3 regions of the Tumebacillus lipolyticus genome follow, and region 1 is predicted to be linked to each of the others. Evidence: predicted binding sites of a transcription regulator. Region 1 holds the regulator's gene; each other region holds the start of a gene.
The links. Region 1 encodes LexA, which represses DNA repair genes until DNA is damaged. Its sites were predicted from a motif close to CGAACATATGTTCG; they were not measured.

Region 1 (10,171 bases):
CGAGCGAGTCGAAAAGTTGATCGATGTTCTAGGCGAGTATGACATAAAGGACAGGACAGAATTTAAGCGAGTGGTCAGCTTCTTGTACAAACAATTTGATCGTAGCAAAACACCGGATGAGTTTGATTTGGAAGAAGCGTTAAAACTTTATCGACAGACTGAAGAATTATGATGAATGGACTGATAGCTCGTCATCTACTGTTCTGGCGACTCTTTTTCCGCTCGTGGTCAGCTTACGGAATGCTCGCTCTCTTTTTGCTCACTGTGTATGCGACTGGTAGATTGGGACAGCTTGAGCGTGATGCGATTTCCCTGCTCTATGAAACAGTAGGTGTTTTGTTCCTGATCTGCTACATGCAGTGGTCGAGTAAAGTTGACTTCGATTCGAAGTTTTTAGAACTGATCTTCACTTATCCGCAATGGCGATGGAAGGTACTCCTTGAGCGTTTTCTGTTTGGCTGGGTGCTGTTCTCACTCACGATGTGTTTGCTTTCGGTGGCGTATTCCTTCCAGATGTCCCTTCCGATTTGGAAGGAGCTCCTGTTTGTCATGCCTGTATATCTAGCCTGTACCGGAGTCGTGGGATTGGGAACAGTGCTTGTGAAACACTCGCTGGGTGGATTGTTGCTCGGGTTGATGTTTTGGCTGTTTTTTGCTTTGGCAAGAGGCTTGCTCGGGCCTTTTTCGGGAGTGATTCTTCACTTTACTGGGGTCAGGTATTTTGCTTTCCATCATGAACTTGCTAGCAGCAGTGACACTTGGATTTTGTACAATCGACTTTTCTTTCTCTTGCTTGCTTTGCTCCTCGGGACAGCGACGATCGTTTGGTTTGCAAGAAAGGAACGCTAGGGGGGACCCGCTTTGCAGGATGAAGAATACATGTTGGAACTTGCGTCAGGCAACGATGCGGCGCTCGACATGATCATCATTCGGTACCACAAGCCGCTGTTTGGGTACCTTTATCGGCTGACGCTCGATGAGAAAGTAGCGGAAGACTTGGTGCAGGAGACGTTTGTTGCGATCTATCAACAGGGGCAGCAGGGGATCGTCCCGCAAAGGTTTAAACCTTGGTTGTATAAAATTGCAACCAACGCTTGCAAAGATTATTGGAAGAAGGCTTCTTTTCGAAAAGAGTCGCTGCAAGCGCCGCCTCGTGAACAAACTTCACAGGTTGCAAATCTAATCGAAAGACAAGTGGAACGTCAGTGGATGATCGATGCGTTGAATCAACTGCCGATCATGTATCGCACCGTTTTGTACCTGCGCTTCTATCAAGATTTGAAGTATAGCGAGATTGCCTCAGTCGTCGATTTACCGATCAATACGATCAAGACGCAAGTCGGCCGTGGGTTAAAAAAATTGGAGTGCATCTTGCGAGAAGAGGACATACGAGCGGAGGTGGGTAGAAGGTGAAGGATCAAAATCCGTTTTTTGAGCTTGAAGAGGAAGAGGTTTTGGAGGAAGAACTAGAAGAGTTAGAGCGCAGTTGGAGCGGACGCATGGAAAGATTCACGATTCCGGTGCCGACTTTGGAGCAGAGCTTACAGCTTATTTCTAGCGTAAAAGCAAGTGTAGCTCCGCAACAGACAGCATTGCGGGCTGAACTAGAAGCCTATCATCGGGAGCGACTGACACTGCGCAAGTTGTGCAACCTCTTCCTTGCTCAGTGGAACGTATATGGAGGTCGCAGCTGGCTGTTGACAGCGTTGCTGATGGCTCTTTCAACAGTCGGCACCATCACATACCTGCCGCTTGAGCCTCCAATCTTCGTGCTGATCAAATGGGTAAGTTTAACAACATTGATCATGATTCTTTCGGTCTCCTATGCTTTTTGGCCAAAAAATGAGGGAATGGAAATCTTGGAAAAGTTGAGCGCTTACACCCTGATGCAACAATTGAGTGCTCGCTTTGTACTCGTGGTCGGATTTCATATGATCGTTTCTGTACCATTGGCATCGCTGATCGGTTCAGAAAGCGCATCAATCGGTGGACTTTTGTTGTCATGGTCGATTCCAATGCTATTTTTCGGTGTCACCTGTTTCGTCATTGCCACTTTGTTGTCTACAAAAGCTGCGATCGGCTGTTGTCTCTTGGTATGGTCGATTGAGGTGCTGTTTCATGAACATTTAAAAGTCTTCGACCTGTTCTCAGCACCTGGTGATCTGTATTTTCTTGAATCCAGATGGGTAGCATTCGGGATCATCTTGCTGTTGCTCAGTCTCTTTTACAACAAAAAGCGATGGGTGGGAACGAGCGTTTGAACATGCGGATTCTGGTAAAGAGCGTTGGGTACAGCATCGGATCGATGACGATCTTAGATCAGATTCAACATACCTTTACGACGGGGGTCACTTTTGTGATCGGCCGCAATGGAGCTGGCAAAAGCTCGTTGCTCAAATTGCTGACCACAGTGATCCCGCCGAGTTGCGGGGAGATTCTGTTCACTCAGTCGAGCATACAACCACAGTTGGGAAGGCATCGGAAAGTTTTATCAATCGAAGAGGTGCGCAGATTGATCGGCTATTTGCCTCAAGAGTTCACCGGCTATCCGCAAATGACGGTTGAACAATTCATAAAAAATACGGCAATCCATAAAGGTATCCCCCCTTCGCGGGTGAGAAGTCGAGTCGAAGAGATGATCACAGGCACTCGCTTGCATTCTCTGCGCAAGAAAAAACTCCGCCATCTATCCGGGGGTGAATTGCAAAAGGTCGGACTTATTCAAGCGGTGATTCACGACCCTCCGATCTGCATCTTGGATGAGCCGTTCGAACATCTAGACCTAGAAGAGATGCTCTACTTTCGCCATCTGCTGCAACGGTTGTCGCAACATTCGGTCGTGATCATCAGCACACACCAGATTGAACAGATCGATCTACTGGGGACAGCCGATGTGATGGTGATCGAAAGTGGTGCGTTGAGAGCGAGTGGAACCGTTCAGTCGCTAGGAGATCTGCACCGATTTTTTATGGTATAGTGAAAAGGACGTTTTAGAGATGGGAGAGACGTGCTTTGTCCTTGTTGCAACTCTTACAAAATCCGACTTGGCTTCAGCTCACCGCCAAGATTGAAAAGAAGATTTCCGAACAGTTTGCTCTGATCGACGATACGGTCGTCTACAACCAAGCGAAGATGCTCCAAGCGTTTCAAGAGGAGCGGGTGAGCGATTTTCATTTTGCCTCTTCGACCGGGTACGGCCATAACGACGCAGGTCGAGAAGTGCTTGAGCGCGTCTATGCGAAAGCGTTCGGAGCAGAATCTGCATTGGTTCGCCCACACATCGTCTCGGGAACGCATGCGATCGCGCTGGCGCTCTATGGTGTTTTGCGCCCAGGCGATGAGTTGCTCTACCTGACAGGCAAGCCGTATGACACGTTGGAAGAGGTGATCGGCGTCCGCGGAGAGTCGGGGGAGGGGTCGTTGAAAGAGTATGGTATCTCCTTCGACTCGGTGCCGCTAAAAGGCGATCAGGTCGACTACGAACTCGCTGCAAAGCGGATCAAACCGAACACGAAGATGATCGGCATTCAGCGCTCGGCGGGCTACTCGTGGCGCTCCTCCTTTTCGGTCGAGCAGATCGGGGAGATGGTGCGCTTCGTCAAAGGGATCAAGCCGGATGTGATCGTCTTCGTCGACAATTGCTACGGCGAATTTACGGAGCGGCGTGAACCGACAGAAGTGGGCGTAGACCTGATCGTCGGTTCGCTGATTAAAAATCCTGGCGGCGGCTTGGCGCACAGCGGTGGGTATGTAGCTGGACGCGCCGATCTGGTGCACCGCGCTGCCTGCCGTCTGACGGCGCCTGGCATCGGAGCGGAGCAGGGCGCGATGCTCGGAACCAACCGCACGATGTTCCAGGGGTTCTTTTTGGCACCCAACGTGGTCGGGGAAGCGGTGAAAGGTGCCGTCTTTGCTGCTGCGCTATTCGAAGAGCTCGGATTGGTCACACATCCAGCCTCCACAGCGCCGCGCACAGACATCATCCAAGCGGTTCAGCTCGGCACGCGGGAGAGGTTGATCTCGTTTTGCCAATCGATCCAAGCGGCAGCCCCGGTCGATTCGCATGTCAAGCCGGAACCGTGGGCGATGCCCGGCTACGCGGATGAGGTGATCATGGCGGCAGGAGCGTTCATTCAGGGCTCGTCGATCGAACTGTCTGCCGATGGACCGATTCGCGAGCCGTACATCGGCTATCTGCAGGGCGGTCTGACCTATGCGCATGCGAAAGTGGCTGTGCTTTCTGCAGTTGCAGCGCTGAAAGAGAAAGGACTGCTGTAACAGTTGTCATACGGAACATCAGAAAAGACCATGTTAAAAGTGACGTCAGTCGCTTTGAGTATGGTCTTTTGCTGTTGGCCGGTGAGCCAGAAAAAAATCTATGTCAGATTTCCTTACATGCGTTGACACCTATCCTTGACACGGCATATAATATGGCTATCACAGGAGAGGCGTTGATGTGAATGAACGATGAACTCAGACGCAATCTCGCCCTTTTTCCGATTGGCATCGTCCAGAAGCTAACCGATCTCACTGCCCGGCAAATTCGCTACTATGAGCAACATAACTTGGTACAGCCGGCGCGCACAGAAGGAAATCAACGATTGTTTTCCTTTAATGACGTGGAACGCTTGCTCGAAGTCAAGCGGCTGATCGACCAAGGGCTGAATATTGCAGGGATCAAGACGGTGCTTGGGCCTGCCAAGACCGCTTCAAGCCTCCTGCCTGATACAAAGAAAGAACAGGCGGAGAGAGTGGCTCAAGATGCGAAACGCGATCTGACCGATCGCGAGCTTCGCGAAAGGTTGAAACAGGAAATGCTGCGTCGTCCGGGCATGCAGGGGCACAACCCGTTTAATGCTGGCGATCTGTCGCGGTTTTTCCACTAAAACAATATAGAGCATTCATTCCTATGAGGGTGGAGCCTAAGGAGGAGAACCAGAAATGAACTACAGCACAGAAGACATCAAACGCATGGCGAAAGAAGAGAACGTGCGGTATATCCGCCTGCAATTCACCGATCTGCTTGGCGTCATCAAGAATGTAGAGATTCCGGTGTCTCAGCTTGACAAAGCGCTGGACAACAAGATGATGTTTGACGGTTCCTCCATCGATGGCTTCGTTCGCATCGAAGAGTCCGATATGTACCTGTATCCGGACCTGAACACCTGGTTGATCTTCCCGTGGGAGACAGAGAAAGGCTACAAGGTAGCCCGCCTGATCTGCGACATCTACATGCCGGACGGCACCCCGTTCCCAGGCGACCCGCGCTCCACCTTGAAGCGCGCGCTGGAAGAGGCAAAAGCGATGGGCTTCGACACGATGAACGTAGGTCCGGAACCGGAGTTTTTCCTGTTCAAGCTTGACGAGCAAGGAAACATCACGACTGAGGTGAACGACCAAGGCGGATACTTTGACCTCGCACCGGTCGACCTCGGTGAAAACTGCCGCCGTGAGATCGTGCTGACGCTGGAAGAGATGGGCTTTGAGATCGAAGCTTCTCACCATGAAGTCGCTGTTGGCCAACATGAGATCGACTTCAAATACACAGATGCTGTCACCGCAGCAGATAACATCATGACCTTCAAGCTGGTGGTGAAAACGATCGCTCGCAAGCACGGCCTGCACGCGACGTTCATGCCGAAGCCGATCTTTGGCATCAGCGGCTCGGGCATGCACTGCCACCTGTCCCTGTTCAACGGCAAAGTGAACACGTTCTTCGACGACAAGGATGAGCTGGGCTTGTCTCAGACGGCAAAACATTTCCTGGCTGGCGTGCTGTTGCATGCTCGCGGCTTTACTGCGATCACCAACCCGACGGTCAACTCGTTCAAACGTCTGGTTCCTGGCTATGAAGCGCCTTGCTACATCGCATGGTCTGCGAAAAACCGTTCGCCGCTCGTTCGCATTCCGGCATCGCGCGGTCTTTCCACCCGCATCGAGGTGCGCAACCCAGATCCGGCGTGCAACCCGTACCTCGCGTTGGCTGCGATGCTGCAATCAGGTCTGGATGGCATCCGCCGCGAACTGCAGCTGACAGACCCAGTGAACCGCAATATCTACGTGATGAACGAAGAAGAGCGTCTCGAAGCTGGCATTCACTCCTTGCCTTCCTCGCTGAAAGAGGCGATCGATGAGCTGTTGGCTGACGAGGTGATCGTCAAAGCGCTCGGCGAGCACGTGATCGCGAACTTTGTGGAAGCGAAGCAAATCGAGTGGGATATGTTCCGCACGACCGTTCACGAATGGGAGCGCACGCAGTACCTGACCACATACTAAACAGCAAAAGCCCCGTCCGATGGACGGGGCTTTTTATCGTTCAATCACATGATCTCTCTGAAAACGCCGATCACTTTGCCGAGGATGGAAACGTTTGCATAGCGCATCGCTTCCATGGTCGGATTCTCCGGTTGCAGGCGGATATGATCAGCTTCTCGATAAAACCGCTTGACGGTCGCTTCGTCATCTTCGGTCATCGCTACGACGATCTCGCCGTTCAGGGCGGTCGCCTGTTGGCGGACGATCACGAGATCGCCATCATAGATGCCCGCATCGATCATCGACTCTCCGACAACGTTTAGCAGGAAGACGTTGTTGTCACCGACAAAACGGGTCGGCAGCGGGAAATAATCCTCGACATTTTCGATCGCGGTGATCGGCGTGCCTGCGGTCACGCGGCCGACGATCGGCGCCATCACAGTCGAATATTCAAAGCGAGAGTCGGTCGACTGATCCAAGTCGAGCACTTCGATCGCTCGTGGCTTGGTCGGGTCGCGGCGAATCAGCCCCTTCTGTTCCAAGCGTGCCAGATGGCCGTGCACGGTAGAACTGGAAGCGAGACCGACCGCTTCGCCAATCTCGCGAACGGACGGTGGGTACCCTTTGTCTTTTACTTCTCTCTTGATGAACTCCATGATCTCTTGCTGACGCTTCGATAGCTTTATCATGTCAAATACACTCCTCGACTACAGGGTATGAGTAGGTTATCAGAATGAGAAAATATGTTCGCAGATTGATTGTTGAAAGAATTATACCACAGGTTGGTAATAGATACAAACGTAAGTTCTTATTTTCTCAATGCTGGCGAGCGTTCGGACAGTTTCCGCGCATGTGAGAAGGTCGTGCTATAATCAAAGCATCAACATATAAATGCAAGGGGGAGTGGCAGATGCGGTTAGCCGATAAGACTGCGATCATCACCGGCGGGGCAAACGGGATCGGAAAAGAGACGGCGCTGCTGTTCGCCAAAAACGGTGCGAAGCTGATCATTGCCGACTTTGATGAGCACAGCGGAACCTCGACAGTCGAAGAGGTTCGAGCGCTCGGTGCACAGGCGCATTTTGTAAAAGCGGACGTATCGGCTGCAGACGATGTGAACCAGCTCGTTACGCGCACAGTCGAAGCTTTCGGCCGCGTCGACATTCTGGTGAACAACGCGGGCATCACGCGCGATGGTTGGCTGGTCAAGATGGAACAAGCACAGTGGGAACGGGTGATCGGGATCAACCTGACCGGCGTCTTTCTCTGCACGCAAGCGGTGGCAGGGGTGATGATCGCCCAAGGGGAAGGCGTGATTCTAAACGCGGCGTCTGTCGTCGCTCTGTACGGGAACGTCGGCCAGACCAACTATGCGGCGACGAAAGCGGGCGTGATCGGGATGACCAAAACGTGGGCGAAAGAGCTCGGGCCAAAAGGTGTGCGGGTCAACGCGGTCGCCCCGGGATTTGTTGCGACGGCGATGACCGAAAAGGTGCCGGAAAAGGTCTTGCAGCTGATGAAGGAGCAGACGCCGTTGCGCAGGCTCGGTCAACCGCGAGATATTGCCAACGCCTATCTGTTTTTGGCATCAGATGAGGCGAGCTTCATCAATGGTGCGGTGCTGTCTGTCGATGGAGGCTTGAGCTTCTGAACGGATCGATCGGCACAGCAGTCTCATTTTGACAAAGATTGAAGAACGTACTACTATATTTTTACGATGCGCAAAGTATTGCAAAAGCGCGAGGTGAACAGGGAAATGCGACGGGGCAACCTGTCAGGTCGTTTTTCCAGATAAATGGTTGTGCTGCAAAGCCTTGCTACATAGTTTCGCGCATCGACAGGGAGGTACATACTGATGAATCTAGTTCCGTACGTCGTGGAACAAACCAGCATGGGAGAGCGTTCCTATGACATCTACTCACGGATGTTAAAAGATCGCATCATCTTCTTAGGTACCGAGATTAACGATAACGTGGCCAACTCGATTATCGCACAGTTGCTGTTCCTCGCGGCTGATGATCCGGACAAAGACATTCATCTCTACATCAATACACCGGGCGGTTCGACGTCTGCCGGCATGGCGATCTATGACACGATGCAATACATCAAACCTGATGTATCGACGATCTGCCTCGGCATGGCAGCCTCGATGGGAGCTGTCTTGCTGGCAGCAGGCGCAGATGGCAAGCGGATCGCACTGCCGAACGCAGAGATCATGATCCACCAGCCGCTCGGTGGAGCACAGGGGCAAGCGTCCGACATGGAGATTCAAATGGAACGCATGCTGCGCACGAAAAAGCTGTTGACCACCGTCCTTGCTGAGCGCTCCGGCAAGCCATATGACAAAGTGGCGTCCGACATGGATCGCGACTACTGGCTGTCAGCCCAGGAAGCGCAAGAGTACGGCTTGATCGACAAGGTGATCGAGAAGCTGTAAGGCACCACACCGACCACCGTGAGCGGATCCACCGCTTGCGGTGGTCTTTTCGTCTTCCTGAGGAGCGAGGTTCGGGCAAGGCAGGAAGCTGATCTTGCGGTGAGATTGTGCTACACTCAAAGTGAGGTGAGAACAAAATGATCATCGATGTGAGCGACGTTGCGGTGGAGCGGATGAAGGAAATGCTGGCCGAAAAGGATGGCGAGCAGTTGGGCGTGCGCATCTATGTGTTGCCGGGCTGAGGCGGTCCTACCTATAAATTGGCTCTGGATGAGCCAACACACAGAGATACGCAAGTGATGGAGTCGGGCATTTTGTTCCTGTTTGGCGCGAAGACGGCGACACTCGTACAGGATCTTGTGATCGATTATGAGGAGAGCGAAGGATTTTCGATCTACGATGAAAGCATCCCGAGCTCACAATGTTGAGCGACTTTCGCTGGAAGTACATAGAAATATGATCGATCACGCATCGATTCTGATCGATCGCCCCAAGACCTCTTGAGCGGAGGTCTTTTTTTTGTAAAATCTGTAACCAAATGCGGGGAATGCTCGTCTATATAAAGGAAGGAATCGTTGCTGAAACTGTGAGAGCGAGAGGAGGGCCGAATTCGATATCTCATCGATTCCCTGCACAATATGGTGAATGATCGAGAATTTGACTCGAACCATAGATCGAAAGGACGAGCAAGGCGGTATTTCTTGGATCGAACGCGAAGGAGGCGATCGAGGGTGGATATGGCGAACTGGCAGGTGAGCATGACGATGCCCAAGCTGGACCAAGTGGAAAAATATACATGTATCTTAAAAGCTCTCGGCTACGAAACAGGCGAGCCTGAAGCGGTACATGATGGGTGGATCGTCAAGTGGAGACACAATTACGATAGCGCATCATAAGTCTGAAATTTCAGACCAAATGACAGTCAATTTGAGGTTTTGGTTGTCATAAGATTTTTTATGTTCACTCAGAATTGGTAATAAGCGAAAAAATCTGAAAAAAACGGGCGCCATTCGCTTTTTTGGGTGGTGCTTTTTTCTTATTCTTGCTAAGGTAGTAAAGGAAGCAGTAAAAGAGTGTAGGAATGGGGGAGAAGGGTGAACAAAAGAGCGATTGTCTGGACCGGAGTCCTCGTCGCGTTGTTGGGAACGAGCGGCGCTTGGTATCTCACGCAGCGATACGACGAGAAAAAAGGCGAAGCGACCGCCGTCACTTCTCCTGCGGCGAATTCGGCAGACCAGTTGAAACAGCAGCAGGAGAAACAGCAAGCCTCTGCGTCTTTCGCCATCCGTGGGGTCATCGAAGGAGGAACTTACGGGGCATCTTGGACGCACGAACAGCGTCTGTCCATGTTTGAGTTCATGTCAAGCAACCGCTACAATACATACGTATACGCGCCAGCAAATGATCCGTTTCAACGTGTTGACTGGGCTCTGCCTTATCCGGAGGAGCAGGCGTCCAAGCTAAAGGAACTGATTCAGA
Region 2 (10,171 bases), on a different contig from region 1:
GCATGGCACAGCGCTATCAGGATGAGCTGATGACCGAAATTCCTGAGATCGACGGCATCGTCGGGACTCAGGATCTGATTCGCATCGACGAATTGATCGAAGAGTCGCAGACCGGCAATCGTCCGCGCTATTTTTCCGCGGAGAATCCGATCTACCTTTATGATGAATCGACCCCGCGCGTGCATACGACGGGCGGTTCCTCTGCCTATATCAAGATCGCGGAAGGGTGCAACCATTCCTGCACGTTCTGCATCATTCCGAAGATGCGCGGCAAGTTTCGCTCGCGGCCGATCGAGTCGATCGTCAGCGAGGCGGAGCAGTTGGTCGCACAGGGTGTCAAAGAGATCGTTTTGATCGCGCAGGATTCGACCGACTATGGCATCGACATCTACAAGCAGCGCCGTCTGGCCGATCTGCTCGGAGCGCTCGATGCGGTGGAAGGCTTGCAATGGATTCGCCTGCATTACGCCTACCCAGGATTCTTCACCGATGATGTGATCGATGCGATGGCGCGCTTCGGCAAGGTGGCGAAGTATATCGACATGCCGCTGCAGCATTCGGAAAATCACATTCTGAAGGCGATGCAGCGCCCGGGACATCAGGCCGGCGTCAAGAAGCTGGTACAAAAGATTCGCGATCGCGTGCCGAACGTTGCGCTTCGCACCTCGTTTATCGTCGGGTTCCCCGGCGAGACGGATGAAGATTTTGATAACCTCTGCAGCTTTGTTCGCGAGCTCGCATTCGATCATGTGGGCGTCTTTACCTATTCGCCTGAGGAGGGTACCCCTTCCGCAGAATTTGGTCAGCAAGTCCCCGACGAAGTGAAGGAACGCCGCTCGAACATCCTGATGGAAGTGTGTCGCGAAGTGGCGGCAGAGCGCCAGGCTCGCCACGTAGGTCGAGTGCTCGATGTGCTGGTTGAGAAATATGATGAAGAAGACGAAACGATTCGCGTGGGGCGCACGCAATACGATGCGAAGGATATTGATGGTCTCGTCTTTGTGGCGAACAGCGATGCGTCGGTCGGCGATATGATCCAAGTTCGCATCACTCACGCTTATGATTTCGACCTCTCGGGGGAGGCGGTCTGATTGAAATTCAATCTGGCTAACCGCATTACATTAGTCAGGATTTCATTAGTACCGATCGTCATGTTTTTCCTCTTGGTACGCCTTGATCTGGGAAAGTTTACGCTGTTCGGTCATCAGGCGAGCTGGTCCGACCTGATCGCCGCGCTGATCTTCATCATCGCGGCGGTGACCGACGGGCTGGACGGCTACATCGCTCGCAGCCGCAAGATGGTGACCGATTTTGGAAAGTTTCTCGATCCCTTGGCAGATAAGCTGCTCGTGTCTGCCGTGCTGATCTCGCTGGTCGAGCTGGTTCGACTGGACGCATGGGTGGCGATTCTCATCATCTCCCGCGAGTTTGCGGTGACTGGCCTTCGCCTCGTCGCCGCTGCGAACGGCACGGTCATCGCAGCATCCAAGCTGGCAAAGTGGAAGACGACCTTGCAGATCGTCGCAATCGTCGCCTTGATTCTCAACAATTTTCCCTTCTCCACGCTCGATTTCCCCTTTGATCAGTGGATGGTCTATGCGATGGTCATCGTCACCGTCTGGTCGGGTATCGACTACTTTGTAAAAAACAAGCAGGCGATTCAAGAATGAGGTTGTGTTGCTGGTAGCCGAGAGGATCTTTCCCTTGGCTACTTGTTTTCTTTGTCAATTCCATGAGGAAGGACTGAGACGATATGAGAGCAGAGATACTCGCGGTCGGCACCGAGCTGCTGATGGGGCAGATCGCCAACACCAACGCTCAGTATCTGTCGCAACGACTGGCGGAGATCGGGGTCGGCGTCTACCACCACACGGTGGTCGGCGACAACTTCGACCGAGCGACGGCAGCTTTGCAAACGGCGAAAGACCGCGGAGCGAACGTGGTGATTTTGACCGGTGGGCTGGGTCCGACAGAAGATGATCTGACGCGAGAGGCGGTCGCTTCGTTTGTTGGCAGAAGCTTGAGAACTTCAGACGAGATCGTCGAATATATTCGAAGCTTTTATACATATCGTGGACTTGAGATGCCGGAGAACAACAAGCAGCAGGCGATGGTGATCGAGGGGGCAGCAGTGCTGCACAACCCGCGAGGAACCGCTCCTGGCATGTATCTGGAGCATGACGGGTTACACCTCTTCCTGCTGCCCGGGCCGCCGACAGAGATGCGCCCGATGTATGAGGAGCAGGTGCAGACGATCTTAAAGCGACTGCAGGGGGCGAATGAAGTCGTCTTCGCTTCGCGATTTTTACGCCTGTTTGGCATCGGCGAGTCGGCGATGGAAGAGCGGATCGCTGACATCATCCGCACGCAGAGCAATCCGACGGTAGCGCCGTACGCATCGGAAGGGGAAGTGAAGATTCGCCTGACAGCGAGCGCCGCCTCCGAGCAGGAGGCGCAAGCGTTGATCGTGCCGATCGAGAAGTCGATTCGCGACCGCATCGGCCCGTACATCTACGGCATCGATGACGAGTCGCTCGAAGTAAAAGTTGGCCAACTGCTTCGCGCGCAGGGGCAGACGCTCGCAGCTGCTGAAAGCTGCACAGGCGGCTTGATCGGCAAGATGATCACCGATCTGTCAGGTTGCTCCGATTTCTTTTACGGCAGTTTGGTGACCTACCACAACAGCGTGAAGCGGAGTGTCTTAGGTGTGGAAGAAGCGGTGCTGAGCGCGCATGGTGCGGTCTCTGCCGAGTGCGCTGTACAGATGGCGGACGGAGCGCGCCAGGCGGCAGGAACCGATTGGGCGATATCGGTGACGGGGATCGCAGGACCGGGTGGCGGCACGGATGAGAAGCCGGTCGGTCTGGTCTACATCGCCGTTGCAGGCCCGGACGGGACGACGGTCAATCAACACCGCTGGAAGCATGGGGATCGCACGCAGATCCGCTTGCGAGCGGCCAAGACGGCTCTGCACAGCTTGATTCAACGTCTTCAGAACGAAAGGTGATCATACGAAAATGACAACATTTCTTGAACTGAACCTGAACAAAAAGATTCAACAGGCGATCAGCGACATGGGATTTGAAGAACCATCTCCGATTCAAGCGCAATGCATTCCGGTCGTTCTCACCGGAAGCGACGTGATCGGCCAAGCGCAGACCGGAACGGGCAAGACGGCGGCGTTCGGCATTCCGCTGCTTGAGATGGCGGGCGCTAGCAAGCATGTGCAAGCGCTGATCTTGACGCCGACTCGGGAGCTGGCGATTCAGGTGGCGGGCGAGCTCCGCAAGATCGCCAAGTACAAGCGCACGCGCACGCTGCCGATCTACGGCGGGCAATCGATCGGCTCGCAGATTCGAGCGCTGCAGCAGGGCGTGCAGATCGTCATCGGCACGCCAGGGCGGATCTTGGATCATCTGCGGCGGGGGACGCTGAAGCTCGACAAGCTGAAGACGCTGGTGCTCGACGAGGCGGATGAGATGCTCGACATGGGCTTTATCGAGGACATCGAGGCGATCTTGAAGGCGACGCCGGCCGATCGCCAGACGCTGCTCTTCTCGGCGACGATGCCGCCAGAGGTCAAGAGCTTGTCGAAGCGCTACATGAAGGAGCCGGAGAACGTGACGATCAACCGCGGCGAGGTGACCGTGCCGCTGATCGAGCAGGTGTATTACAAGGTGCTGGAGCGAACGAAGCTTGAGAGCATCTCCCGCATCATCGATTCGGAAGAGGTGGAGCTCGGCATCATCTTCTGCCGCACCAAGCGTGGGGTGGATGAGCTGACAGACGCGCTGATCAGCCGGGGATATCTGGCCGATGGATTGCATGGCGACCTGTCGCAAGCGCAACGCGATCGCGTGATGCGCAAGTTCAGACACACGGAGATTCAACTGCTGATCGCAACAGACGTGGCAGCGAGGGGGATCGATGTTGAAAACGTCACGCACGTGATCAACTTTGACATCCCGCAAGACCCGGAGTCGTATGTGCATCGGATCGGTCGCACCGGACGAGCAGGCAAGCGAGGCTTGGCGATCACGCTGGTCACGCCTGCTGAGTTCAAGCTGCTGAAGATGATCGAGAAGGTGACTAAGGCGAAGCTTGTCTCCAAGGAGGTGCCGTCTCTCGCCGACGTGGCGGAGCGGCAGACGGAGATCTGGCGCGATCGCTTGGTGCGCACGATTCAGGATGGGAAGCTGGCCTCCTATCGGGCGATCCTCTCAGGGCTGGTCGATGAGTTCGATCCGCTCGATCTGGCAGCTGCGGCGCTGAAGCTGGCGAGCGGGGAAGACTTCGAGGCGCAGGACGCCGATTACAACTTTGGCGAGACGGGCGGTGCGCCCGGCATGGTGCGCTTCTTTATCAACATCGGTCGCAGCGCCAAGGTCGGCCCGAGCGATCTGGTCAAGCTGATCTCCGAAGAAGCGGGCATCCCAGGCGGGGCGATCGGCAAGATCGACGTCTTCGAGAAGTTTACGTTCGTCGAGGTGCAGGAAGAGTCTGCTCCTTTCGTCTTTGAAGCGCTGCGCAAGTCGCGGTTGAACGGCTCGCGAATCAACCTTGAGCCGGCTCGTCCGCGCGAGCGAGTGAAACGATAGCAGAACTCATCAGTCCCTGTTCGAGCGGGGACTGATTTTTTCGAAATCGACGAGAACAAACGTTTGCTTTTTCTCGGCAGATGCAGTACAATGAAAACAGGGATTGGAGAATCAACCACGAATCATCAGATTTGTGAGAGGAATAGAATAAGGGGAGTGTAACCATTGTCTACCGATCGTAAAGCTGCTTTGGATATGGCGTTGCGCCAGATTGAGAAACAGTTCGGAAAAGGTTCTGTCATGCGACTTGGGGAAGCAGCTTCCAGCTACAACGTGGAAACTGTCTCTACTGGCTCTTTGGCGGTTGATATTGCACTTGGTGTCGGCGGGTTCCCGCGCGGTCGAATCATCGAAGTATACGGCCCTGAGTCCTCCGGTAAGACGACCGTCACCCTGCATGCGGTCGCAGAGGTGCAACGCATGGGCGGCCAAGCTGCTTTCATCGACGCAGAGCATGCGCTCGATCCGGTTTACGCGCAAAAGCTCGGTGTCAACATCGACGACCTGCTGATCGCTCAGCCGGACACGGGGGAGCAGGCGCTTGAGATCGCCGAGGCGCTCGTGCGCTCCGGTGCGGTCGACATCATCGTCGTCGACTCGGTCGCGGCGCTCGTTCCGAAAGCTGAGATCGAAGGCGAGATGGGTGACTCTCATGTCGGTTTGCAGGCGAGATTGATGTCGCAGGCGCTGCGCAAGCTCGCAGGTGCGATCAACAAGTCGAAAACGATCGCGATCTTCATCAACCAGATTCGTGAGAAGGTCGGCGTCATGTTCGGCAATCCGGAGACGACCACCGGCGGCCGGGCGCTCAAGTTCTACTCGACGGTGCGTCTGGAAGTGCGCCGCGCAGAAGTGCTCAAGCAGGGCAACGACATGGTCGGCAGCCGCACCAAGATCAAGGTGGTCAAGAACAAGGTGGCGCCACCGTTCAAGCAAGCGGAGGTCGATCTGATGTTCGGTGAGGGCATCTCCCGCGAGGGCACGCTCGTCGACATGGGCACAGACCTCGACATCGTCAACAAGTCGGGCGCTTGGTACTCCTACGAAGGCGAACGCCTCGGTCAAGGTCGAGAGAATGCGAAGCAATTCTTGAAAGACCACCCTGAGATCGCCAACAAGATCGACGGGCAGATTCGCGAACACTACCAAGTGGGCAAAGCGGTCGCTCAAGAGTTCAAAGCTTCGGCAGAAGAGATCGCAGATCAGGAAGCGAACGGCGATCTGCTCGATCTGGAACTGTAAGGCGATTTGGATGCAAGATAAAAAGCAAGGGCAACCGGAATTTCGGGGCGGTCATGTGACCGCCCTTTCTGTGCAGAAGGCAAGTCCAGATCGTCTCAACCTGTTTGTCGACGACCAATTTTTGATGGGATTGCGTCGGGAAGTGGTGCTGCAGCACCGCGTGAAAAAGGGACAGGAAGTGACGGTCGAACTGCTGCAGGCGATGTGGCGGGACGAGATGCTCTACAAGGCGAAAGATCTCGCCGTCAACTATCTGTCCTATCGGCACCGCTCGCAAAAGGAGATGCACGACTATCTGTCCGGCAAGGAGCTGTTCGACGCAGAGTTGGTGCGGCAGACTTTGGAGTGGCTGGTCGAATACAAATATCTGGACGACGATCAGTTTGCCAGACAGTGGGTCGAGAGCAGGATGCGGAGTCGCCCGCGCGGCAAGATGATGCTGCGCTGGGAGCTGAAGCAGAAGGGGGTCTCATCCGATCAGATCGCCGAAGCGATCGAGGAGATCTGCGATGACGACTTGGAAGTGGAAGGCGCACTGCGGCTGCTGCAGAAAAAAAGGGGTCGAAATACGGCTGAGATTTCATTCGAAGAGCGGAGAAAGCTGGCGCAATATCTGGCGCGGCGCGGCTTCACCACCACTGTGATCAAGGAAGCGCTAAAGCGTTTCATATCCCTCGCCAATCTTGACAATGATTGACACAGAGGATAGAATTAATCTTGCGTATAAACAGCTTATTCGGTCTCAGTTGACAGTAGCTTCGCATACCGGGTTTGCGTCTGACATGCTTAGATCCTATATTGACTGAGCAAGGAGGCGCCACCATGGATTCCTTACTCCCGATCTTGTTATCGGTGATCTTCTTGGCCGTAGGTCTCGTTGGAGGGTATCTGATTCGCCGCAACATCGCAGAGGGCAAGTTAGCTGCTGCGGAATTGCGTGCAGAACAGATTCTGGACACTGCAGCGAAGGAAGCCGAGGCGAAGAAGAAGGAAGCAATTTTAGAGGCGAAAGAAGAAGTACACAAGCTACGTTCCGAAGCTGAAAAGGACACCCGTGAACGCCGTAACGAGATTCAACGTCTCGAACGCCGCCTTTTGCAAAAAGAGGAGACGCTCGATCGCAAAACAGAATCGATCGAAAAGCGTGGGGACGTCTTATCGAATAAAGAACGTATGATCGAGGAGACCAAAGAGCGAGCAGAAGCGTTGCTTCGCGAACAGGTTGCAGAATTGGAGCGCATTTCTGGTCTGACCCGCGAAGATGCTCGTCAATTGATCCTCACCAATGTGGAAAATGAGTGCCGTCACGAAGCGGCAATCATGATGAAAGAGATTGAACAGCAAGCGAAAGAAGAGGCTGAAAAGAAGGCGAAGGAAATCATCGCAACCTCGATCCAGCGTTGCGCTGCCGACCATGTCGCCGAAACGACCGTCTCCGTCGTCGCACTGCCGAACGATGAGATGAAAGGTCGCATCATCGGCCGGGAAGGCCGAAACATCCGTGCGCTGGAGACGCTGACAGGCATCGATCTGATCATCGACGACACGCCAGAGGCTGTCATTCTCTCCGGTTTTGATCCAGTACGCCGAGAGATCGCACGGGTCGCATTAGAGAAGTTGGTTGCTGACGGGCGTATCCACCCGGCCCGCATCGAGGAAATGGTGGAAAAGGCTCGCCGTGAGATCGACGAGCGCATCCGTGAAGAAGGTGAGCAAGCGACCTTCGAGACGGGAGTTCATGGAATTCACCCCGATCTGATCAAAGTTCTGGGCCGTCTTAAGTATCGTACAAGCTACGGTCAGAACGTTCTCAAACACTCGATTGAAGTTTCCCACCTCGCAGGTCTGATGGCTGCAGAGTTGGGGCTAGATGTACAACTTGCGAAGCGAGCTGGTTTGATCCATGACATCGGCAAAGCGATCACTCATGAGGTGGAAGGCTCGCATGTTGAAATCGGGGTAGAACTTGCGAAGAAGTACAAGGAACACCCGATTGTGATCAACGCAATTGGAGCGCATCATGGCGATATTGAGTTTACCTCGCCAATCTCGATGCTGGTCGCAGCGGCTGACGCATTGTCTGCTGCACGTCCAGGTGCGCGTCGTGAAACGCTTGATATCTACATCAAGCGTCTTGAAAAATTGGAAGAGATCGCCGAGTCTTTTGACGGCGTAGAAAAGTCATATGCCATTCAGGCTGGACGTGAAGTTCGGATCATTGTCAAACCTGAGCAGATTGACGACGCAGAATCGGTACGCGTTGCAAGAGAGATTTCCAAACGAATCGAGAATGAACTCGATTACCCTGGACAAATCAAAGTTACGGTCATCCGGGAGACCCGAGCCGTCGAATACGCAAAATAAAGTAGCCATTTGGCTACTTTATTTTTTTGATCAAGATTTACCTAAAGGAAATCGTAGCAGGGAAGCGAATAGGACTGAGGTAGAATTTTAGATTGAAGGTGTTGATACGTTTGGCCAAGCTTCGAATGAAGGAAACGCCAGGAACGAACTTGTTGGTCTCGATGCTGATCAGGTATCCGGAGCTTTCCTCACTCAGTTTAAATTCGAAAAGCGGCATGCTCACGCTGACCGTCCTTTTGAAAGGCGAATCGACAAAGGAGAACTGTGGAACGTTCGCAGCATATTGCGCGGACTATTTTGCTGTCTGTCGAGATCTGGATCCTGGATTCTCAACGCTTGGGAAAATCGATCATTCGTTTTTGGACGGGGTGACGATTCTGACCTATGAACAGCAGGTAGAAGCGCTGCACCTGCCGGAGCTTTCCTTGTATATGCAGTTGGTAAGAGAATATTATGGTGGGATGGTCGGCGAAGATCTGCTTCCGCTTCAGGAAGCAGAATTGGATGCACAGGAGGAGATCATCGCCAGCATTTTAGGCGAGAAAGAAACGTTGCGAAAGGAAGATTCGATCATCGCCTATCGTGATGGCGGGAAAGTATTCGTGTACAATAAGTAGGACGGGACATTGCGACCGGTCAACTTGGTTTGAACTAGATCGGAGGATAGAGGCTGTGCGCATTTTGTTTTTAGGAGATATTGTCGGTCATCCAGGCAAGCAGATGGTGGAGCAGTGGATGCCCAAACTGATCACCCATTTTCGACCGGACCTGACGATTGCGAACGGGGAAAACATCGCGCCCAATGGGCGGGGGATCACAGAACGGCTGGCAGAATCGCTGTTTGACGTGGAAGTAGACATCATCACGCTGGGGAATCACACGTTTGACCAAAGGGAATCGATGCAGTTGATCAGCACAGACCGTCGGATCGTCCGACCGGCCAACTACCCGCAGGGGACGCCTGGTCAAGGCTACACGCTGTGTCGGGCGGGCGATGGACAGATCGCGATCATCAACTTGCTCGGGCGATCATTTATGGGCGATTATGATGATCCGTTTCGCACAGCAGATCGCATTTTGGCAGAGATCGGAGATCAGACTGCTCATATCTTCCTCGACATGCACGCTGAGGCGACAGCAGAGAAGGTCGCGCTGGCGACCTATCTGTCCGGACGGGTGTCGGCAGTCATCGGCACACACACGCATGTGCAGACGGCAGACGAGCGGATTCTCCCCGGCGGCACAGCGTTTTTGACCGACGTGGGAATGTGTGGGCCATACGACTCGATCATCGGTTTCCACAAGGACGGGGTGATCCAGAAATTTTTGTCGCAGATGCCGACTCGATTTGAAGTTCCGCAAGGAGAAGCACAACTGCATGGCGTATTTATTGAAACAGACAGTAGGGGTCGCGCGGTGTCGATTGAACGAATTTCGATCACTCCAAATCGCCCGTGGCAGACAAATGGATTTTTAAATTAAATTAAAACAACACTTCTACCTTCCTTTAATGATCTATGGTGGAATTTTGAGAAAATTTCACGTTTTTCAGAAGGAATTATTTTGCCCTGCGCGAATATAGATAAAGTGTCCTAACCTAACGATCCATTCTAAAGGAGGTACTTGAAGTGGATGTATTAAAAGTTTCAGCAAAATCCAACCCTAATTCTGTAGCTGGAGCATTGGCAGGAGTCCTTCGCGAGCGGGGCAATGCTGAGATTCAAGCGATCGGGGCGGGCGCACTCAATCAGGCTGTGAAGGCTGTGGCGATTGCACGGGGGTTTGTGGCACCGAGCGGAGTAGACCTCATCTGCATCCCCGCTTTTACTGATATCATCATTGATGGCGAAGAGCGAACCGCAATCAAACTGATTGTCGAACCGAGGTAAGAGAGAACTTATATGCTACTCATAACTTTATCTGCATCCTGTTTATCTACGCGATAAGCAGGTTTTTTCATATTCGAA
Region 3 (10,171 bases), 1.0 Mb from region 1:
ACTCCTCCGTAAAGTGCAGGCCTGCCGTCGGTGCTGCTGCCGACCCTCGATGCTTGCTGAAGACCGTCTGATAGCGCTCCTTGTCATCGAGCTGTGCGGTGATGTAGGGAGGCAGCGGCATTTGACCGAGCTGATCGAGAATCTCGTAGAAAAGGCCTTCATAGGAAAAGCGGACGATCCGTCCGCCCTCCTCCGTCGTATCGAGCACTTCAGCGGTCAGCAACCCATCGCCAAATGTGACCTCCGCACCTGGGCGCAGCTTCTTGCCCGGGCGCACCAGCACTTCCCAAACGCTCGGTTCAAGCTCTTTTAACAGCAGGAATTCGATCTTGGCACCCGTATCAGATTTGACCCCGAATAGACGCGCTGGCAACACGCGCGTGTCGTTCAAGATCAGCGCATCCCCCGGTTGCAGATAGTCGAGCAGGTCTTGGAAGCGATGATGCCCGATCTCGCCTGTGCGCTTGTTCAGCGTCATCAGCCGCGAGGATGTGCGCTCCTCAAGCGGGTGCTGAGCGATCAGCTCTTCTGGCAGTTCAAAATCAAATTGATCAACACGCATGCTCTGGTTCACCTTTCAAGTCTATTTCTCGTTGCCCGTCATTGTTTGTCGGTCAAGGAAACTCCTGGATAATAGTGTTTCAAAATCTTGTCGTACGTATACCCGTTCACCGCGGCGCCGTTCGCGCCCCACTGCGACATTCCGAGCGCGTGACCCCAACCTCCACCGTGGAAGATGTACGACTGGTTCTTCGTCACGACGCGGCTCTGCCCACCTGCGCCGAGCAAAACGAACTGCTCATTGGAACCGTTGATCGCCTTCGTCGCGGCGCCGGATGCGGAGACCACGTGCAGCTCCTTGCCCTGTAGCTTGGCGTTCGGATACTCGCTGACCGTACCGCCAGCGCCTTGCACCGAATATGTGCCCTGCTGTTCGATCGTCGCCCGCGTGCTCCACAGGTCGTTAAACAGATAGCGATAATAGTCTGCGTTCGGCACGGTGATCGCCTTGCCGTTTGCGCTGACCTCAAGCATATGCTGGCCCTGCCCGTATTTGGAAACGCGCAAATCGTAGACGGGACCAGAGACGGTCGGATATCCGCCGCGCTGATTTTGATTGATCATGTTCATCATCTCGTTCGGAGAGAAAGGGCCTTTCTGCCAATTGTACGTGTTGTACTCGATCTCCTCGTCCAAGATGACCACGCGAGTTCCTTTGCTCGCATTCATCAGGATGCTCGCATAGTAGTTCGGCACCGGACGGACCGCCTGCGCGTCCGCATTGACCACTCCGGTGGCAAATCCGGCCGCGTTGTTCCCGCCTTTGGTCACGCCGCTCGCTCGCATCCAGCCGATCATGCCGTTTGGCAACTGCACGCGGTAGCAGAGCGGCTCCCGACGCGCCGCTTCCTGATCCCACGGACTCTCGACCGCCTTGAGATAATCGATGCCCTGGCTTCCCCAGATCTCCGCCACATCTCCCGAATAGCCACCGTGGTTGGACGAATAGAGCGCTTCGATCAAGGCGCCATTTTTCATCAGCACCTGACCCATCGTCTCCTCGACCGCCCGGTTGGTGTCCTGCGCCTCGCGACCATAGCCGCGGTACGCCTGATCCCATACATCGTCCGAGATGTCGGCGACTCCCCAGCGGTTGCCGCCGATCTTGCGCACCGCATAGGTGCGCGCAGCCACCGCCTGCGCCTTGAGCGCTTCGAGCGGCCAGCCTGATGCCATCTCTTGCGGCAAGACGCCGTACAGGTACTCATCGAGCGGCACATAGTTGATCACGTGCGGCTTCTCATTGTAGCCCTGAATCAAGATCGCGCCTCGATATTCGCGCGCCTTTTCCATCACCTTCATCACCGCAGGGGTGCCTGTCGGGACAAACGCCGTCTCCGCGACGGATGAATTCTGAATAAAATGGGGGATCTCCATCCCGGAATAGGCGCTCCGCTTGATCATCAGGTAGTCGGCAGGCGCATAATCCGCCTTGCCATATCCCCCGCCCAACCGAGCGTTTAAGCTGTCCAGCTCCGCAGCTGATCCCTCATTGCCGATCCACACTTCCCACGAACCGTCTTTGCGCACGAGCGGGTAGGCGTCAAACCCTTTGCCGCGCAGTTCGCTCGCCTTCGCCTCCGCCGCGCTCTGACCGGCCAGCTTGCCGGTCGTCAGGCGATTGTAACCGCGAACTTGAGGGGAGCCGATGCTGGCAAGCCTCGCCTTGGCAGCGTCCGCCTGCGTCCGATATTCATAGTAGCCGCTGATCACCTGATAGCGCTTCTGTCCGGAACGAGTCTCGACAAAGATGTCATATGAGAGTCCAAGCCCATCGATGCGATCTGCCACGCCTTGAGCTTCCCCCAAGGTGCCATACTCGCCGACCTGCACAAAATAGTTATCCAAAGAGTCCTTCACCACGCCTTGCGCCGTATAGCGGGCTGTGAACTTACCACCCGTATAAAAGCCCACCTGCAAGCCGCCTCGGCCCTGCAAGGTCACAGTGTCGGTCGTCGTGTTAAACGTACTGTTCTTCATCATCAGCCCCACACGAATCGGGGTCGAACCGCTCACCGCTTCTGCGGATTGCATCATCGGCGTCTGAATCAAGCCGCCTGCCATCGTGACAGCGACCAGACAGACGGAAACCTTTTTCCAAGCAGCATAGATTTTCGAGGTGCTCATGATCGTCTCCTCACAATAGAAATCTGGTTCTTGCATTGCACGTTAAGGTACTATCGTTCGACATTTGGTGCGCTTTTCCTGCCCTCTGTCCAAAAGCTTGCCAGATTCGTCCCGCTCGAAAGCGGCAGTTTGGAAGAATTAAATTGTTTGAGAAGATGATAGACACTGAGCTGTCAATAAGTCTATAATACTAATGTAAAATCTAAATTTTCAGGGAGACGGTGCTGCATGCGATTAGCCCCCGTATCACTGAGTCTGGCAGATGCGGTTCTCGCCAAGCCAGTGCTCGATGAAAAAGGTATGATCCTCGTCGGTGCTGGGGTCAAGCTCTCCGAACGCATGATCACGCGTTTGAAACAGCTTGGAGTCTCCAGCCTTTATATTGAAGATAAGCGTACAGACGACATCGTGATCGTCGATGCGGTGTCTGATGAAACCCGCAGACATGCGGTCAACACCGTTTACAACTCGATGTTGCAGATGATCGATTCGGAGCGAGGCGCTCGTCGCGCTTCCCGCCCGCAGATCGGACGCGAAGTATCGAAAGTGTTCCAAGACATCCTCGCCGATTTGAAAGCGAACTCGACCGGCCTGATCAACCTGGCGAGCATCTTTACGGTGGACGGCTACCTCTATCATCACTCGGTCAATGTCGCCATCCTCTCCACCGCTGTCGGCCTGGCCAAAGGCTATGGGCAAAAGGAGATCACCGAGATCGGCATCGGCGCTCTGCTGCATGATATCGGCTGTACAAAAGTTCCACAGGAAATCCTCAACAAGCCTGGCCGCTACTCCGATCTCGAATATGAGATGATGAAGAAGCACTCCGAGTGGGGATTTGAGATGTTGCGCGAACAGGATGGCATCTCACTGCTGTCTGCGCACATCGCCTATCAGCACCATGAGCGCCTCGACGGCTCTGGATACCCCCGCGGATTGCAGGGCGAGGAGATTCACGAGTATTCGCGGATCGTCGGCATGTGCGACGTATATGAAGCGCTGACCTCCAAGCGCTTTCATCGAGATGCTTTCTTGCCGCATGAAGCGCTGGAATTTATCTTGGGCGGCGGCACCGGGCTGTTCGACCTGTCATTGGTGCGCCTGTTTGCGAAAAACGTCGCCGTCTACCCGATCGGCATGACGGTCAAGCTCAACACAGATGAGACGGCCGTCGTGGTCAGCCTCAACCCCGAATACCCGCAGCGCCCGGTCGTTCGTCTGCTCAGCGACGAATATGGCCGTCGCTTGGACAGCCCCTACGATATCGACCTGACCAAAGAGCTCACGATGATGATCGTCAGCTATAACGAATGACGAGACAAAACCCCGAAGCGAACGCTTCGGGGTTTGTCTTGACCACAAGCAAAAACTAACGCCTCTGCTCTTTTTGGTCGTTGTTCTTGCGATCTTGATTATTGGGCGGGTCAACCTTGCTCTTCTTGTCGTTCCCACCCTGATTGCGTGACGTTCCTTGCTTCCACTCGCCCGCTCTGCCATCCCACTTCTTCGGCTGAGGGGACTGTGTCTTCCAATCCTTTTCACGCTGTTGCTTCTGATCGCCTTTTTCCAGATTGTTCTTGTTGCTGTTCTTCCACTCCTGCTGTTTGCCAACCTGCCACTCTTGCTTGCCGTTCTGCTTCGAACTTTTTTGCTCCTGCTGGCGGTTGTTCACATTGCTCGGAACGACGTTCGGCACTCCCTGTGACGTCCCTTTCGCCTTGTCTTTCACTTGGCGGTTCCAGTCGTCCAGTTGCTTGCCGCCCTTGAGGTCGCGCAACACCTCGCCAAGCTTTTGACCGCGCTGATCGACCAACTTGCTGATCGACTTGTTTTTCATCTCTTCAAGATCGACCTGAATCCCGCTTTGCATCGCTGCCAAGTAGAGCGCATATTTGCCTGCAGACAGGCCTGCGCTCTGTGCGGATTCGCGCACATCTTTGGAGACGACGATGCCGCCTACCTCCACCTGGTCGCCAGCGCTCTTCATGATCGATTCCACATGTGCGACCAGCTCGCTCTCCACCTTGTTCAAGTTGAGATCTTCAGTCAGCAAATCATCTGCCACCGCCGGAGATGCAGTGATGATCACTTCCGTCTTCTCCTTGAGGTATCCTCGCGAGCGAGCGATTTCGGCCAGCTTCCCAACCGCATCTTCAACCGCCATGCTCTTGAGCGTCTGCCCTTCGAGAATCTCCTTCGCCTCATCGTTCAACGGAACTGCTGCGACCACCCGTCTGTGATTGTCAATCGAAAGTTCAATGCTCGGATTGATGTCAACCGTCACATACGCATATGCGGTTGGCTCCGAAAAGAGCGCGGTGCTCGTCCAAACGCTCGCAGCGAGCAATACGGTTGCGGCGATCACGCCCGTACGCTTCCAAGCCGTGTTCCAAGTTCGCTTGTACCAGGGGAGCGGCGTCAGGTTGCGAGCGCTCGCACTTCGGTTCACCACCGCTTCCGGAACATCGATCTCCTGCCCCACGACCATCCCGTCCGCCCACGGAATTTTTAAAAACTGGCGATCCTTCGTCATCACGATGACCAGATCGCCTGCCACTTGCATGACAATCCCTTTCCTCTGCATCAACGGCCCCCCTTACGTAAAACCGTACGAACTACATCTACACGATGTAGTCTTGCAACATATCAAATTCGCCGATCAGAATGATCGAGACGGCGATGATATACTTTCGCTGTCGCTCGATCGTCTTGCGGCTGACTCTGACATGTTTCATCAATGATTTGAGCGGCAGCGATTTCTTCGTCATCAGGTAGTCGCAAAACTCCTGTTGCGAGGCGATCACCTTGGCGACCTCCATCGCGTTCTCACGAGCGTCCTGATGCTTGGGCGACAGATCGACCAGCTCTTCCATCGAGATATCAAACTCCATCAACAGTTGGGCAAACTTGAGGATTTCGTCTCGTCTGGCCTCGCTCTCGATCGATCTTTGGTGTTCTTCGACAGACTTTTGCACCTCGACATAGTTGATCACGTTCTCCTCTTCATCCTGCACTTCAAAGTCGGAAAACGGCACATCGCGATGCTTGGCCTGCTTCGAGCGAAAATAGTCGATCAAACGCCGTTTGATCACCGTGTCAGCAAAGCTGAGAAAACTGGTGCCACGATCCAAGTCGAAACGTTCGATCGCCTCATTAAATGCGGCAAGCGCAATGCTGAACTCATCATCCTGTCCACGGCGAATATACCGTCCCGTCGCTTGGGAGGCGCTTTTTGCTACAAAAGGAATGTACTCCCGCAGCAATTGGTTCCTTGCCTCTTCATTCCCGTCGCGTGCCTTCATCAACAACTGATTGAGATCTGATGTCTCCTCCGATTTTTTGCGTCGGAACGGTAAAATCCCCACCCATTCCACCTCGCTTGTTATAGGATTCGTACACCTTGTTGCTTTTGAGGGCATCGAAAGAAACTTCAACAAATCTGTTGTGGAATCGTCACTCCGGATAGCTCAGTCCAAAATGGTGATACCCGTGTGGCGAGACGATTCTGCCTCTAGGTGTACGTTGAATAAACCCGATCTGCAGCAGGTATGGCTCATATAGATCTTCGATCGTATCCGATTCCTCGCCGATCGTAGCGGAGATCGTGTCCAGCCCGACCGGTCCGCCGCCAAACTTCTCGATGATCGTCAGCAACAGCTTGTGATCGACCTCATCAAGCCCTTTGCTGTCCACCTGAATGAGCCGGAGCGCATGATCGGCCAACTCTGCTGTGATCACTCCGTCGCCTCGCACCATCGCAAAGTCGCGCACTCGCTTGAGCAGTCTGTTGGCGATCCGCGGAGTTCCTCGCGATCGCTTCGCCAGCTCCGCCGCACCATCCGGCACGATCGGCACGCCCAGAATCTCCGCTGTGCGCGAGATGATTTTTTGCAAGTCAGATTCATCATAATATTCGAGGTGGCAGACGACGCCAAACCGATCGCGCAGTGGAAGCGAGAGCATCCCCGCGCGGGTGGTGGCTCCGACGAGAGTAAATGGCGGCAGATCGAGGCGCACAGAGCGCGCTGCCGGCCCTTTGCCGATGATGATATCAAGGGCGAAATCCTCCATCGCCGGGTAGAGCACTTCCTCGACGCTTCTGTTCAAGCGATGAATCTCATCGATAAAGAGCACATCGCCTTCCTGGAGATTGGTCAAAAGCGCAGCCAAGTCGCCCGGTCGTTCGATCGCAGGTCCAGAGGTCACGCGGACATGGACGCCCATCTCGTTGGCGATGATGTTGGATAGCGTCGTCTTGCCGAGGCCGGGGGGGCCATACAACAGCACATGATCGAGCGCTTCCCTGCGCATCTTCGCCGCTTCAATATATACTTTCATGTTGTCACGCACTTTGCGTTGCCCGATCATCTCGTGCAAATAACGCGGGCGCAGTGTTTCCTGATCGCCATCTTCGTGCAGTGGCTGCGAGGTCACGAACCGATCTTCCACGAAATCTCTCTCCTTATTGGCGCATCATTTGCTTCAGAGCGAGCTTAATCAGGCTTTCGAGAGGAGCACCTTCAGTAATCTCATCCGCAAGGCTGCGGACAGCCTCATGCGCTTCTTTTTCAGTATAGCCAAGACTTCTCAACGCTTCATGCAACTCGACGCCCAGGCCTTTTGGAGCAGTCGCCTTGGCGAGCGCCTGATGATCGGCAAGCGGCGCAACTTGCAAAAGTCCTGCTAGATCGTCCAGTTTCTCCTTGAGATCTAGGATCAATCGCTGTGCCGTCTTCTTGCCGATCCCTGGCAGCTTGGTCAGGTAGTTGACATCCTCTGCGCGAATGGCAAAGATCAGCTGGTCGGGAGTGCCCGCGCCGAGAATCGCCAGTGCTACTTTCGGCCCAATCCCGTTCACCTGGTTGAGCCTTGTGAACAGTTCGCGCTCTTCTCTCGTGCGAAACCCGTATAAAAGGTGAGCGTCTTCCCGAACATGATGGTAGGTGAACAGGCGATGTTTCTCCCCTTCTTTCAACTGAAACGCTGTCGTTCCTGTCACAAACACCCGATAGCCGACTCCGTTCACATCGACGACGAGATGATCGAGTTCCGCAATCGCGATCGTTCCTTCCACAAATGCGATCAATGCCCCATCTTCCTTTCCACAATGCTTTTCAGCGGAGCTGTGTGCGCATGGGTGATCGCCACCGCCAACGCATCTGCCGCATCATCAGGCTTGGGAGGTTTGGCGAGCCCGAGCAACATGCGGACCATCTCTTGAATCTGCTTCTTCTCCGCCTTGCCGTATCCGACGACAGATTGTTTGACTTGCATCGGGGTATATTCGGCGACTGCAAGCCCTGCTTCGCGAGCGGCGAGCAACACCACCCCGCGCGCTTGTGCCACATCGAGCGCAGTTGTCACACTCTTGGCGAAAAAAATCTGTTCGATCGCCAGCTGATCCGGCTGATGCCTGCTGATGATCTCGCGAATCGCGCCATATATTTCGACCAGCCGATCGGGAATCGGCGTGTTCGGTTTCGTCTCCACACATCCGTACTCCACAGGTTTTAATCGGTTGCCGATCAGATCGACCACTCCGAACCCGGTTCTCCCGTATCCGGGGTCGATTCCAAGTATCCGCATGCTGGCAATTCCTCCTTCTAAGTTCGGTAGGAATGTATTCGATGCCGAACATACATTTCCTTTTTAACATAGAACCATGCAGAAAGCTATGGCAGTATCAGGTAGACATAATGTTTTTGCATCTATTTTCTTTCTCTCGATCCTCTCATTTTGCACCAAGATTTGGATCTCCTTTTTTTCAAATATTTTCTAATGAAGTTGAAACTTTTGATCCGCTTCATCCGTCTATATAAGTGAAGCGACTTTTGAAAGGGGCGATGGTGTCTTGGTTGCTGAGGTGATCGCTTTAGTTCTGTTAGTAGGGGCTCTCGGTTTTGGGTTGACGATGATCGCATCGATCGAAGAGGAGAATATCAGCGACGACTCAGACCAGGTCACCAACGTGTGATAGACAGGATGACCGCGCAGGTTTTCCAGCGTGAAAGTGTTGCGCGACAGCATCAAATGAAAGAAAACGCCAGGGAATCTTCGGGGACATGCCCTAGATTCTCTGGCGTTTTTTGTTTCTTGAGATGATCGATCCAGACTCACTCCACCCCTACTCTTCTTTCCAATAGATACAAGCTCCCCCCGAAGAACAGGAGGCACAGCAGCAGGATGACAAGAGATGTCAGATTGCTAGAAAGAGCTAAGATCGATGCGAACAACCCGACAAGGAAGATGAAAAATGTCATCAACAGAGAATGCTTGCGGAAGTATTTCCCGAGAAATGAGCCCAAGCTTCCCCAAAATAGCAGCAGGCACACCAAGATCAAGAGCAGAGAGATCAGCAGATTGGACAACGCCAAGATCGATGCGGTCAACCCGACAAGAAAGATAAAAAATGTCATCAAGAGCGAGTACCGTTTGAAGCATTTCCCGAGCAATGAACTGAAGAAACATAAAAAGATCAGACAGGTGGTGAAGAGAAGCAACCCTCCGACAAACAGAATGTTCGACCAATTGAAAGCGATCAGCGGTTCGGCACGAAACAGCAGCCCTTCACTCAACCAGTTTTGAATGCTCAAACCGATCAGCATGATCGCAGCGATCAGCAGCGCCTCCACGAAGATCGAGATGTATTTGGCGAGCAGCAGTTGGGCTCGCGATACGGGGAGCGACAACAGATGATAGATCGTGCGATGTTTCCATTCTTCCCGCCACACTGAGAAGCAGTTCAGCAAAGGAATGAGCAGCACAGCAACAAAAACGGCGATATTCAGAGACAGCACAAACTGGAGCCCATCTTGCGGAATGTTGAAGAGAGCAGGCAGAAGAGCAAGCACTGCGTTTAGGAGCACGATCGTTCCCAGCGTGACGAAGATCGTATTTCTGCGATTTCGCAAGTCTGTTTTTACTAAACGTCTAAAGGCGAGCATGATGATACACCTCTTTCAAGATTTCGAGCAATGACTTGCTTTCCGCCAGTTTTAAAGTCTCCACATTTCCTTTGAGCAAGAGCTTTCCATCGTCTAAAAACAAAATTTCATCGAGCAGGGCTTCCACTTCTGACACTTCATGCGTCGCGATCAGGATCGTTTGCTCTTCTTCTAAAAAATCTTCCATGATCGCATGGGCGATCTGCTCTCTCGCAAAAGGATCAATTCCGGAAAACGGCTCATCTAAAAGCAAATATTTCGCTTGTCTGCTCAAAACCAAAAGTAATTTGATCTTGGCCCTCGTGCCTTTCGAAGCCACTTTGATCAACGAATCTCGCTTCAAGTGTAAATAATCGAGCAGATGATCCGCCTTTTTCCCATCCCAATCTGGATAAAGATCTTGCATATAGCGCATGATGTCAGATAGTTTCATCCAAGGGTACCAAGCATCGAGATCGGGGAGAAAAGCGAGCCGCTCTCTCGTCGAACGACAGGGTGATTTCCCGTCGATGGTGATCTTTCCACGATCCAAATGCAAA

Region 2: a site for LexA is predicted at 4,651-4,664, ahead of recA (recombinase RecA). Genes of this name have one in related genera too.
Region 3: a site for LexA is predicted at 8,320-8,333, ahead of ruvC (crossover junction endodeoxyribonuclease RuvC). Genes of this name have one in related genera too.

Annotation. Positions count from the first base shown of each region.
Region 1 covers NZ_JBHUIO010000002.1:340,049-350,219, reverse strand. The annotation lists gene ACFSOY_RS01015 (ABC transporter permease) at 1-172, shown strand, start outside; gene ACFSOY_RS01010 (hypothetical protein) at 172-849, shown strand; gene ACFSOY_RS01005 (RNA polymerase sigma factor) at 880-1,413, shown strand; gene ACFSOY_RS01000 (hypothetical protein) at 1,410-2,261, shown strand; gene ACFSOY_RS00995 (ATP-binding cassette domain-containing protein) at 2,264-2,977, shown strand; gene ACFSOY_RS00990 (methionine gamma-lyase family protein) at 3,013-4,278, shown strand; gene ACFSOY_RS00985 (MerR family transcriptional regulator) at 4,461-4,886, shown strand; gene glnA (type I glutamate--ammonia ligase) at 4,942-6,276, shown strand; gene lexA (transcriptional repressor LexA) at 6,321-6,944, opposite strand; gene fabG (3-oxoacyl-ACP reductase FabG) at 7,166-7,906, shown strand; gene clpP (ATP-dependent Clp endopeptidase proteolytic subunit ClpP) at 8,111-8,692, shown strand; gene ACFSOY_RS00960 (hypothetical protein) at 9,424-9,588, shown strand; gene ACFSOY_RS00955 (beta-N-acetylglucosaminidase domain-containing protein) at 9,787-10,171, shown strand, end outside.
Region 2 covers NZ_JBHUIO010000009.1:208,893-219,063, reverse strand. The annotation lists gene rimO (30S ribosomal protein S12 methylthiotransferase RimO) at 1-1,091, shown strand, start outside; gene pgsA (CDP-diacylglycerol--glycerol-3-phosphate 3-phosphatidyltransferase) at 1,092-1,670, shown strand; gene ACFSOY_RS14945 (competence/damage-inducible protein A) at 1,754-3,007, shown strand; gene ACFSOY_RS14940 (DEAD/DEAH box helicase) at 3,018-4,598, shown strand; gene recA (recombinase RecA) at 4,794-5,840, shown strand; gene ACFSOY_RS14930 (regulatory protein RecX) at 5,851-6,537, shown strand; gene rny (ribonuclease Y) at 6,663-8,204, shown strand; gene ACFSOY_RS14920 (hypothetical protein) at 8,315-8,821, shown strand; gene ACFSOY_RS14915 (TIGR00282 family metallophosphoesterase) at 8,877-9,686, shown strand; gene spoVS (stage V sporulation protein SpoVS) at 9,833-10,093, shown strand.
Region 3 covers NZ_JBHUIO010000002.1:1,351,993-1,362,163, forward strand. The annotation lists gene queA (tRNA preQ1(34) S-adenosylmethionine ribosyltransferase-isomerase QueA) at 1-562, opposite strand, end outside; gene ACFSOY_RS04920 (SpoIID/LytB domain-containing protein) at 601-2,688, opposite strand; gene ACFSOY_RS04925 (HD-GYP domain-containing protein) at 2,917-4,002, shown strand; gene ACFSOY_RS04930 (anti-sigma factor domain-containing protein) at 4,058-5,272, opposite strand; gene sigI (RNA polymerase sigma factor SigI) at 5,310-6,053, opposite strand; gene ruvB (Holliday junction branch migration DNA helicase RuvB) at 6,142-7,137, opposite strand; gene ruvA (Holliday junction branch migration protein RuvA) at 7,151-7,774, opposite strand; gene ruvC (crossover junction endodeoxyribonuclease RuvC) at 7,771-8,274, opposite strand; gene ACFSOY_RS04955 (ABC transporter permease) at 8,802-9,632, opposite strand; gene ACFSOY_RS04960 (ABC transporter ATP-binding protein) at 9,619-10,171, opposite strand, start outside.